2 regions of the Streptomyces sp. NBC_00080 genome follow, and region 1 is predicted to be linked to the other one. Evidence: riboswitches for the same ligand, from Rfam matches in the RefSeq annotation. Region 1 holds a riboswitch; the other holds the start of a gene.
What was found. A riboswitch is a leader RNA that binds a small molecule or an ion and turns the genes downstream of it on or off. The one in region 1 is predicted to bind glycine.

Region 1 (5,270 bases):
CCCGGGCGAACTCCACCGCCGGCGCGATCGTGAACGACATGTGCGCTCCGACGACCTGCCGGAACTGCTCCTCGGAGCTGAAGACCGGCACGTACACCTGGCCCTCGATCTCCATCGTGGGCAGGTCGAGGGGGCCGCTGTGCGGGCCGCCGCCGCCGGGCAGCGGCACCCAGACGAAGCTGCGTCCGAGCACCTCGACGATCCGGCCGCCGGCTCCCGGCACGCCGAGGGAGACGGAGAGCACCTCCTCCAGCTCGTTGCCGGGCCATCCGCCGTGCGGATGAGGGTGTGCCTGCGCCGGAAAGTCCGCGGAGAAGTCCGTCGGAAAGTTCGCCGGGGGGAAATCCATCTGCCTACCGCCTGCTGAGAACCGCTCACTTCGCTGTGGCTGAAAGGCTAGCGGGTACCGGGGGCGGCACCCGAGCCCTCAGCCCGTGAAACCGATGCGGCGCAGCGTGTCGGCCGCCGCGCGGTCGAGCAGTACCGCCGAGCCGCAGCCCTGGGGCAGCCGGCCCTTCTCCACCGAGCGCGCCAGCCGGGCGGCGGCGTGACGGTGGCGCAGGAACGCGTACCGGGAGACGCCCCGGCCGCGCTCGCGCTGCCCCTCCAGGGCCGTGTCCGCGGCGACGTCCAGCAGCAGCAGGTGGAGGGTGCCGCCGCGGCGGCGGGCCTCGCGGGCCAGCCAGTCACGGACCCAGGCCTGGGTGCCGCAGTCGTGCACGACGACGCCCTCGCCGCTGCGCAGCGCCCGGCGCAGTCCGGCGTAGTGGGCGAGCCGGACGAGGGGGCGGTAGAGGCCGTAGGGCAGGAAGCGGGGGGCGCGGGCGTCCCAGCGGTCCCGGGTGTCCTGGGAGTCGACGCGGATGCCCTGCACGGTCCGCCGCATGAGGGTGGACTTGCCGCTGCCGGGCAGACCGGTGACCACGACCAGGTCACGGGGGCCGAAGTGCAGGCCGTGCGGGCTGCGGCCGGCCCGTTCGCGCAGGTCGCGGACGACGGGCGCCGACTGCGGGCCGCACGCCTCCCGGGCCGGGGCGACGGGCTGCGCGGGCAGCGCGATCCCCGAGCCGGTCGCGAATGCCGTGGGCCTTGCCCTGGTCGTCCTGTTCACCGTGATCGTCCTCCCCTGGGGTCAGATGGTGTCCTCATCCCCACCGAGCGTAAAGAGAAGGTAATGCGCCGCGCCCGGCGATTTCGTGCGCGTACCGCCACAAGCCGGTTACAGATGCGGCCTGACGTGATCGGGGCGAGCCGTGCAATGATGGCCGCGCCAACTGCATACCGGCCGTTTGAATCCGCGCGGGAGAGTCCTCAGCAGCAGCTTCGCTGGGGCGCCGAAGGAGCAAGTCCCTCCCTTGAATCTCTCAGGCCCCGTTACCGCGCGGGCGAGGCACATCTGAAAAGCGGGCCGCTGTCTCCAGTGGCCCCACCCAAGGTGCAAGTCATGACCGATCCCGTGCGGGGCGTCATGGCGAACCTCTCAGGTTCCGATGACAGATGGGGAGGAACGACCTCGCCGTGCCGTCATGCCTTGGGAGACGAACGCCCGATGAGCAGTACCGACCCCGCATCCGACCAGACCGCCGAACAGCGCCACACCGCCCTCGACGCGGTGCATCGCGCGCTCGGCGCGACGATGACCGACTTCGCCGGCTGGGACATGCCCCTGCGCTACGGCTCCGAGCGCGACGAGCACCACGCCGTCCGCACCAGGGCCGGGCTCTTCGACCTGTCGCACATGGGCGAGATCACCGTCACCGGCCCGCAGGCCGCCGCCCTTCTCGACTTCGCCCTGGTGGGCAACATCGGGGCGGTCCGGAACGGCCGCGCCCGCTACACGATGATCTGCCGGCCGGACGGCGGCATCCTGGACGACCTGATCGTCTACCGGCTGGCCGACACCGAGTTCATGGTGGTGGCCAACGCCTCCAACGCGCAGGTCGTGCTGGACGCGCTGACCGAGCGCGCCGAGGGCTTCGACGCGGAGGTCCGCGACGACCGTGACGCCTACGCGCTGATCGCCGTGCAGGGCCCGGAATCCCCCGGCATCCTCGCCGCCGTCACCGACGCCGACCTGGACGGCCTGAAGTACTACGCCGGTCTGCCCGGCACCGTCGCCGGCGTCCCCGCCCTGATCGCACGCACCGGCTACACCGGCGAGGACGGCTTCGAACTGTTCGTCCGGCCGGAGCACGCCGTGGAGCTGTGGCAGGCGCTGACCAAGGCCGGCGAGGGCGTCGGACTGGTGCCCTGCGGTCTGTCCTGCCGGGACACGCTGCGCCTGGAGGCGGGCATGCCGCTGTACGGGCACGAGCTGAGCACCTCCCTCACGCCGTTCGACGCGGGGCTCGGCCGGGTGGTGAAGTTCGACAAGGACGGCGACTTCGTCGGACGTACGGCGCTGGAGGCGGCCGCCGGGCGCGCCGCCTCGCAGCCGCCGCGCGTCCTCGTCGGCCTGGTCGCCGAGGGCCGTAGGGTCCCGCGCGCCGGGTTCGCCGTCGTCGTCGGCGGCGAGGTGATCGGCGAGGTCACGTCCGGCGCCCCCTCCCCCACCCTCGGCAAGCCGATCGCGATGGCGTACGTCGACGCCGCGCACGCGGCGCCGGGGACCCCGGGCGTCGGCGTGGACATCCGAGGCAGCCACGAGCCGTACGAGGTCGTGGCGCTGCCGTTCTACAAGCGCCGGAAGTAGACACTGGGCGCGTCGGCGCCCGCGCGCGTGACCCTGCGCACATGTGCGCTGCTCACGTGCGTTTCAGCAGTCCCCCATTCACCAGCACCCTCCCGCGTACAGGAGAATTCAAGCCATGAGCAACCCCCAGCAGCTGCGCTACAGCAAGGAGCACGAGTGGCTGTCGGTCGCCGAGGACGGCGTCTCGACGGTCGGCATCACGGAGCACGCGGCCAACGCGCTCGGCGACGTGGTCTTCGTACAGCTCCCGGAGGTCGGTGACACGGTGACCGCGGGCGAGACCTGCGGCGAGCTGGAGTCGACCAAGTCGGTCAGCGAGCTGTACGCGCCGGTCTCCGGCGAGATCGTCGAGGTCAACCAGGACGTCGTCGACGACCCGGCGCTGGTGAACTCCGCCCCCTTCGAGGGCGGATGGCTGTTCAAGGTACGCACGGCGGGCGAGCAGGACGACCTGCTCACCGCCGACGAATACACCGCCTTCACCGCCGGCTGAGGAGTCGTAGACGCATGTCCGTCCTGAACACGCCCCTGCACGAGCTCGACCCGGAGATCGCCGCCGCGGTCGACGCCGAGCTGAACCGCCAGCAGTCCACGCTCGAGATGATCGCCTCGGAGAACTTCGCTCCGCTCGCGGTGATGGAGGCGCAGGGCTCGGTCCTGACCAACAAGTACGCCGAGGGCTACCCGGGCCGCCGCTACTACGGCGGCTGCGAGCACGTCGACGTGGCCGAGCAGATCGCGATCGACCGGATCAAGGAGCTGTTCGGCGCCGAGTACGCCAACGTCCAGCCCCACTCGGGCGCCTCCGCCAACCAGGCCGCCCTGTTCGCGATGGCCCAGCCCGGCGACACGATCCTCGGCCTGGACCTGGCGCACGGCGGTCACCTGACCCACGGCATGCGGCTGAACTTCTCCGGCAAGCAGTTCGACGTGGTCGCCTACCACGTGGACGACGCCGGCCTGGTCGACATGGCCGAGGTCGAGCGGCTCGCCAAGGAGCACCGCCCGAAGGTGATCATCGCGGGCTGGTCGGCGTACCCGCGGCAGCTGGACTTCGCGGAGTTCCGCCGGATCGCGGACGAGGTCGAGGCCTTCCTGTGGGTCGACATGGCGCACTTCGCGGGTCTGGTCGCGGCCGGTCTCCACCCGAACCCGGTGGAGTACGCCGACGTCGTCACGTCCACCACCCACAAGACGCTGGGCGGCCCCCGCGGCGGCATCATCCTCGCGAAGAAGGAGTTCGCGAAGAAGCTGAACTCGTCCGTCTTCCCGGGCTTCCAGGGCGGTCCCCTGGAGCACGTGATCGCGGCCAAGGCGGTCTCCTTCAAGGTCGCGGCGAGCGAGGACTTCAAGGAGCGTCAGGCCCGCACGGTCGAGGGCGCGAAGATCCTCGCCGAGCGCCTGACCGCGCCGGACGCCCGCGCGGCCGGCGTGAACGTCCTGTCCGGCGGCACCGACGTGCACCTGATCCTGGTCGACCTGCGCGAGTCCGAGCTGGACGGCCAGCAGGCCGAGGACCGGCTCCACGAGGTCGGCATCACGGTCAACCGCAACGCGGTCCCGAACGACCCGCGCCCCCCGATGGTCACCTCCGGACTGCGGATCGGCACGCCCGCCCTCGCGACCCGCGGCTTCACCGCCGAGGACTTCGCCGAGGTCGCGGACGTGATCGCCGAGACGCTGAAGGCGCCGTCCCCGTTCGCGGCGGCCGACGCGGCGGCGCTCAAGGCCCGGGTCACGGCCCTGGCCGACAAGCACCCGCTGTATCCCGGTCTGAGCAAGTAGTTCCTTTTCCCGGGTGCCGCGCACACTGAGAGGTGTGGGCGGCACCCCGCACCACCCTGCATTGAGGAGTTCCCCGTGGCCATCTCGGTCTTCGACCTGTTCTCGATCGGCATCGGCCCGTCCAGCTCCCACACGGTCGGCCCGATGCGCGCGGCCCGCATGTTCGCCCGGCGGCTGCGGGGCGAGGGCTTGCTGGACTCCGTCGCGTCGGTGCGCTGCGAGCTGTACGGCTCGCTCGGCGCGACCGGCCACGGCCACGGCACGCCCAAGGCGGTGCTGCTCGGCCTGGAGGGCTCCTCGCCGCGCACGGTGGACGTGGAGGGCGCGGACGACCGGGTGGAGCAGATCAAGGGCTCCGGCCGGCTGCGGCTGCTGGACTCGCACGAGATCCCGTTCTCCTACGACGACCACCTGGTCCTGCACCGCCGCAAGGCCCTGCCCTACCACGCCAACGGCATGACGATATGGGCCCACGACGCCCAGGGTGCCGAGCTGCTGGCGAAGACGTACTACTCGGTCGGCGGCGGCTTCGTCGTGGACGAGGACGCGGTCGGCGCGGACCGCATCAAACTCGACGACACGGTCCTGAAGTACCCCTTCCGCACGGGCGACGAGCTGCTGCGGCTGGCGAAGGAGACCGGCCTGTCGATCTCCTCTCTGATGCTGGAGAACGAGCGCGCCTGGCGCACCGAGGACGAGATCCGGGACGGGCTGCTGGAGATCTGGCGGGTGATGCAGGCCTGCGTGTCCCGGGGCATGTCCCGCGAGGGCATCCTGCCGGGCGGCCTGCGGG
Region 2 (5,270 bases), 4.9 Mb from region 1:
CGATGATGCACTCGTGCGCGACCAGCCCGCCCGGCCCGTTGTAGAGCACCGGGTAGTGCGGCTCCAGCCGCTTGGCGATGTAGTTGGCGCTCAGCACGGCCACCTGGGTGGCCCGCTTGAGCCCCTCGCCGCCCATGAGCCGCACATACGCCCACGAGATCGGCAGTATCCCGGCGGAACCCCAGGGAGCCGCGGAGATCGGCCCCACCCCGGTGTCCGGCCCGGCGGCGGGCTGCAGCGGGTGGTTCGGCAGATACGGCGCCAGGTGCGACCGTACGGCGACCGGTCCGACGCCCGGGCCGCCGCCGCCGTGCGGGATGCAGAACGTCTTGTGCAGGTTCAGGTGCGAGACGTCCCCGCCGAAGTGCCCCGGCTTGGCGAGACCGACGAGCGCGTTGAGGTTGGCGCCGTCGACGTACACCTGCCCGCCCGCCTCGTGCACCTGGGCGCAGATGTCGGCGACGTGCTCCTCGAACACGCCGTGCGTCGACGGGTAGGTGATCATCAGCACCGACAGCTCGTCCCGGTGCCGCTCGATCTTCGCCCGCAGGTCCTCGACGTCGATCTCGCCGTCCTCGGCGGTCTTCACGACGACGACCTTCATGCCCGCCATCACGGCACTGGCCGCGTTCGTGCCGTGCGCGGAGGACGGGATGAGGCACACGGTCCGCTGCTCGTCGCCGTTGCCCCGGTGGTACCCGCGGACGGCGAGCAGCCCGGCCAGCTCGCCCTGCGACCCGGCGTTCGGCTGGAGCGACACCTTGTCGTACCCGGTGACCTCGGCGAGCCGCTCCTCCAGCTCCCGGATGAGCGTCAGGTAGCCCTCCGCCTGCTCGGCCGGCGCGAAGGGGTGCAGCTGCCCGAACTCGGGCCAGGTGACCGGCTCCATCTCGGTGGTCGCGTTGAGCTTCATGGTGCAGGAGCCCAGCGGGATCATGCCCCGGTCCAGCGCGTAGTCCCGGTCCGCGAGCCTGCGCAGGTAGCGCAGCATCGCGGTCTCGGAACGGTGCTGGTGGAAGACGGGATGCGTCAGAATCGCGTCGGACCGCAGCAGATCATCGGGCAGGGAGTCGACGGTGGCCGCGTCGAGCGCCTCGATGTCGCCGTCCACCCCGAAGGCTGCCCAGACGGCGGACACCTGCGCCCGCGCGGTCGTCTCGTCGCAGGCGATCGACACCTGGTCGGCGTCGACGAGGTGCAGGTTGACCCCACGCTCCCGCGCGGCGGCGACGACCTCGGCGGCCTTCGCCGGCACCCGTACGGTCAGCGTGTCGAAGTACGACCCGTGCACGACCTCGACGCCACCGGCCTCGAGCCCGGCGGCGAGGACGGAGGCGTACCGGTGCGTGCGCCGGGCGATCGCCCGCAGCCCGTCGGGACCGTGGTAGACGGCGTACATCCCCGCCATCACCGCCAGCAGCACCTGGGCCGTGCAGATGTTGCTGGTGGCCTTCTCGCGCCGGATGTGCTGCTCACGCGTCTGGAGCGCGAGCCGGTAGGCCTTGTGCCCGTCGGCGTCCACCGACACGCCCACCAGCCGCCCGGGCAGGCTGCGCGCGAACTGCTCGCGGACGGCCATGTAACCGGCGTGCGGCCCGCCGAAGCCCATCGGCACGCCGAACCGCTGCGTCGTTCCGACGGCGATGTCCGCCCCCAGCTCGCCCGGCGACTTCAGCAGCGTCAGCGCGAGCAGATCCGCGGCGACGGTGACGAGCGCGCCGAGCCCGTGCGCCTGGTCGACGAGCGCCTTGAGGTCACGTACGGCACCGGAGGCACCCGGGTACTGGACGAGCACACCGTTGATCTCCCGCGCGGCGATCTCCGCCGGGATCCCGTCGCTCAGGTCGGCGACGACGATCTCCACGCCTGTCGGCTCGGCGCGGGTCTCGATCACTGCGATGGTCTGCGGCAGCGCGTCCGCGTCGATGAGGAAGAGGCCCTTCTTGTTCTTCCCCATCCGCCGGGACAGCGCCATCGCCTCGGCGGCTGCCGTGCCCTCGTCGAGCAGCGACGCACCGGAGGTCGGCAGCCCGGTGAGGTCGGCGACCACGGTCTGGAAGTTCAGCAGCGCCTCGAGCCGCCCCTGGGAGATCTCCGGCTGGTACGGCGTGTAGGCCGTGTACCAGGCCGGGTTCTCCATGACGTTGCGCAGGATGACGGGCGGCGTGAACGTCCCGTAGTAGCCGAGGCCGATCATCGAGTCGAGGACCTGGTTGCGGTCGGCCAGCGAGCGCAGCTCGGCCAGCACCTCGGCCTCGGTGCGCGCGCCCGGCAGGTCCAGCGCGTCGGCGTTCTTGATCACATCCGGGACCGCTGCGGCGGTGAGCTCGTCGAGCGAGCCGTAGCCGACCTGTGCGAGCATTTTGGCCCGCGCTTCGAGGTCGGGCCCGATGTGGCGCTGTTCGAAGGGGATTCCCTGCTCGAGCTCTGTGAGCGGAATGCGGTGGGCGGTCATTACGGAGGCCTCCTGGTCTGACACGACCTTCGAGGGTCACCACGGTGGGTACCCGGACGGCCTCCCCCTCTGTCATCTCAACCTGAGAGCTTCACCGGGCCGCCCGAGGGCACCCGGCTTTCACCGTCGGTGAGAGCGGAAGCCGTCGACGCCGTCGGCACCCGCCCTGCTTTCCAGAGTGACCTCGTCCGTGCGGTACGTGAGCCTGAGAGATTCCGGGGAGGATTTGCTCCTTCGGCGCCTCCGGTGATGTCCGGAGGACTCTCCCGCGCGGTGTCAGCAGCCATTGTCAGACTACCAGCGGGGTCAACGAGACTCGCTCGAGTGGCCACTCGTCCCAATGTGCTCTTTTGTAGTGCTTACGGATGAGTTGCGACCAAGTGGAGGGCCCGTGCAGACCGACATCGATCCGCGCAACCTGATCGGCCGCAAGGCGTTCGACCGCAACGGCACCAAGATCGGCACGGTCGACGAGGTCTATCTCGACGACGCCACCGGAGTTCCGGAGTGGGCGGCCATACGCACCGGCCTGTTCTCCCGCGACGCCTTCGTCCCCCTGGAGCCCAGCCAACTGGTCGAGGGCACCCTGCGCATCCCCTTCGAACGGGCCCTGATCAAGGACGCTCCCGACTTCGGCGTGGGTCGCCACCTCTCCCCCGAACAGGAGCTCCAGCTCTACCACCACTACGGCCTCGACGTGGGCGCCGCTCCCCCGCTCCCCGACCGCGACTTCGGCCGGCTGGCGGGTACGGACGACAGCTGACCCCTCGGCCCCTCAGCCGCAGGCCTGTAGCAGCGCCCCGAGAATCCCGGCAGGGTCGTACAGCGGCCGGGCGCCGTCCGTGACGACTCTTCGGGTGCCGGCATCGACCGGATCGGTTCGCGCCCAGTGGGCGGAACCGATCACCACCGCGCCCTCCAGACCGGAGGCGGTCACATACCGCCATTCGGTGACGGACCCCCGTTCCTGGACCCGGACCACCTCCCCCAGGGCCGGCTCCCGCGCCCACCCGTCGTCCTCCGCGTACCGGGCAGGCGCCGTCGACAACACCACGAGGTCCACATCCGAGTCGGGACGCGCGGCCCCGCGTGCAAGGGACCCGACGAGCAGCAGCCCCACCACGTCACTCCGGTTCCCCGCCCACCGGGTGACCCGGTCCACCACCCGGCCCATCTCCGCTTCGCGCTCCGGCGACGCCCCCGCCGGGTCCGCGAACCGGCCTCCGTGCAGCTTCATGCAGTTCCCCATCCGTCACCGGTGTCACCTCTCGGGACACCGCCACCGCTCCGACCCACCCCACACTTCGAACCGCTTCACTCTGTGTAACTGATCCGCCTCACGCGGAGTTCCCGGGCTCCACCCCCGACGGCTTCGCCTCCGGACGCGGCGCTCCCGTCGCCGTCCCGCCACCGTCTTCCTCAAGTCTTCGTCGCACCAGCGGCAACGGATCCGCCGGCTCCAGCCCCGGATCGTCGGTCCTGAAGGTGCGCACCCGTCCCGGCTCCGACTCGGGCGTCTCGAACCGCACGGTGACCCGGCCCAGCCCGCTGCCCTGCACCCATCCGTGTCCGAGCTCGGCATGCCGCACGTCGTGTCCTGGGCGCCACTGGCGCTCGACCGGCACCGGCGCCTCGCCGACGGGCTCGTCCGCGAGTACCTCCTCGGGCCCGTCCGCCCGGTCCTCGGCGGCCTGCGCGAACAGATCCTCCTGTGTGAAGTCCGCAAGCCCGCTGACGCCCACCCCGAGCAGCCGCACCCCGCCCGTCGTGTCCACCGAGTCCAGCAACCGGGCCGCCGCCTCCCGGACCACCCCCGGGTCATCGGTGGGTCCGCGCAGGGTCTCGGACCGGGTGAGCGTGGAGAAGTCGTACCGCCGCACCTTCAGCACGATGGTCCGCCCCGACAGGCCGGCTCCCCGCAGCCTGCGCACACACCGGTCCGCGAGCCGCTGCACCTCCAGCTCCACCCGGACCCGGTCGTGGATGTCCACGTCGTACGTGTCCTCCACCGACACCGACTTGGTCTCCCGCTCCGCCACCACGGGCCGGTCGTCGCGGGCCAGCGCCATGGCGTACAGCGCGTGCCCGTGCGCCTTGCCCAGCAGCCGTACCAGCTCGTCCTCACCCGCCTCCGCGATCTCGTCGATCGTGGTGATCCCGGCCCGGCGCAGATGGTCCCCCGTCGCCGGTCCGACCCCCGGCAGGGTCCGCACCGACAGCGGTCCGAGCAGGGCCCGCTCGGTCCCCGGCTCGATCAGCACCAGCCCGTCGGGCTTCGCCTGCTCCGAGGCGATCTTCGCCAGCATCTTGCAGGAGGCCAGGCCCACCGAACCCGTGAGCCCGGTGACGGCCCGTATGTCCGCGCGCAGCCTGATCCCCGCCAGCCGCGCCGACTCGCTGTCCCACGCCGCTCCCCCGGCATCCAGGTCCACGAAGGCCTCGTCCAGACTCAGCGGCTCCACCAGCGGCGACAGCGCCCGCAGCAGCCCCATGACCTGCTCGCTGATCGACCGGTAGAACGCGAAGCGCGGGACCAGATACGCGGCGTTCGGAGCCCGCCGGCGCGCCTGGGCCATGGGCATCGCCGAATGCACTCCGAAGACCCGCGCCTCGTAGGAGGCGGTCGCGACCACTCCACGGGGCCCCAGACCCCCCACGACCACGGCTTTCCCGCGCAGACTCGGCTTGGACGCCTGCTCCGCCTGGGCGAAGAAGGCATCCATGTCGAGATGCAGGATCGTGGGCGCGTTTCTCACATGTCCGATGCTGCACCACGCCACTGACAATGACGTCGTACAGCTGCCCCCAGCACGCC

Region 2: it holds a riboswitch for glycine, as region 1 does, so the genes downstream of both, gcvP (aminomethyl-transferring glycine dehydrogenase) here and gcvT (glycine cleavage system aminomethyltransferase GcvT) in region 1, are expected to answer to the same signal.

Annotation. Positions count from the first base shown of each region.
Region 1 is NZ_CP108235.1:3,032,610-3,037,879, forward strand. Features, by position in the region: gene OHU34_RS13205 (enhanced serine sensitivity protein SseB) at 1-349, opposite strand, end outside; gene OHU34_RS13210 (AAA family ATPase) at 428-1,117, opposite strand; glycine riboswitch at 1,291-1,390, shown strand; gene gcvT (glycine cleavage system aminomethyltransferase GcvT) at 1,550-2,692, shown strand; gene gcvH (glycine cleavage system protein GcvH) at 2,808-3,185, shown strand; gene glyA (serine hydroxymethyltransferase) at 3,200-4,477, shown strand; gene OHU34_RS13230 (L-serine ammonia-lyase) at 4,553-5,270, shown strand, end outside.
Region 2 is NZ_CP108235.1:7,890,603-7,895,872, reverse strand. Features, by position in the region: gene gcvP (aminomethyl-transferring glycine dehydrogenase) at 1-2,455, opposite strand, end outside; glycine riboswitch at 2,639-2,734, opposite strand; gene OHU34_RS35245 (PRC-barrel domain-containing protein) at 2,847-3,218, shown strand; gene OHU34_RS35240 (nucleotidyltransferase domain-containing protein) at 3,231-3,692, opposite strand; gene OHU34_RS35235 (DNA polymerase IV) at 3,793-5,211, opposite strand.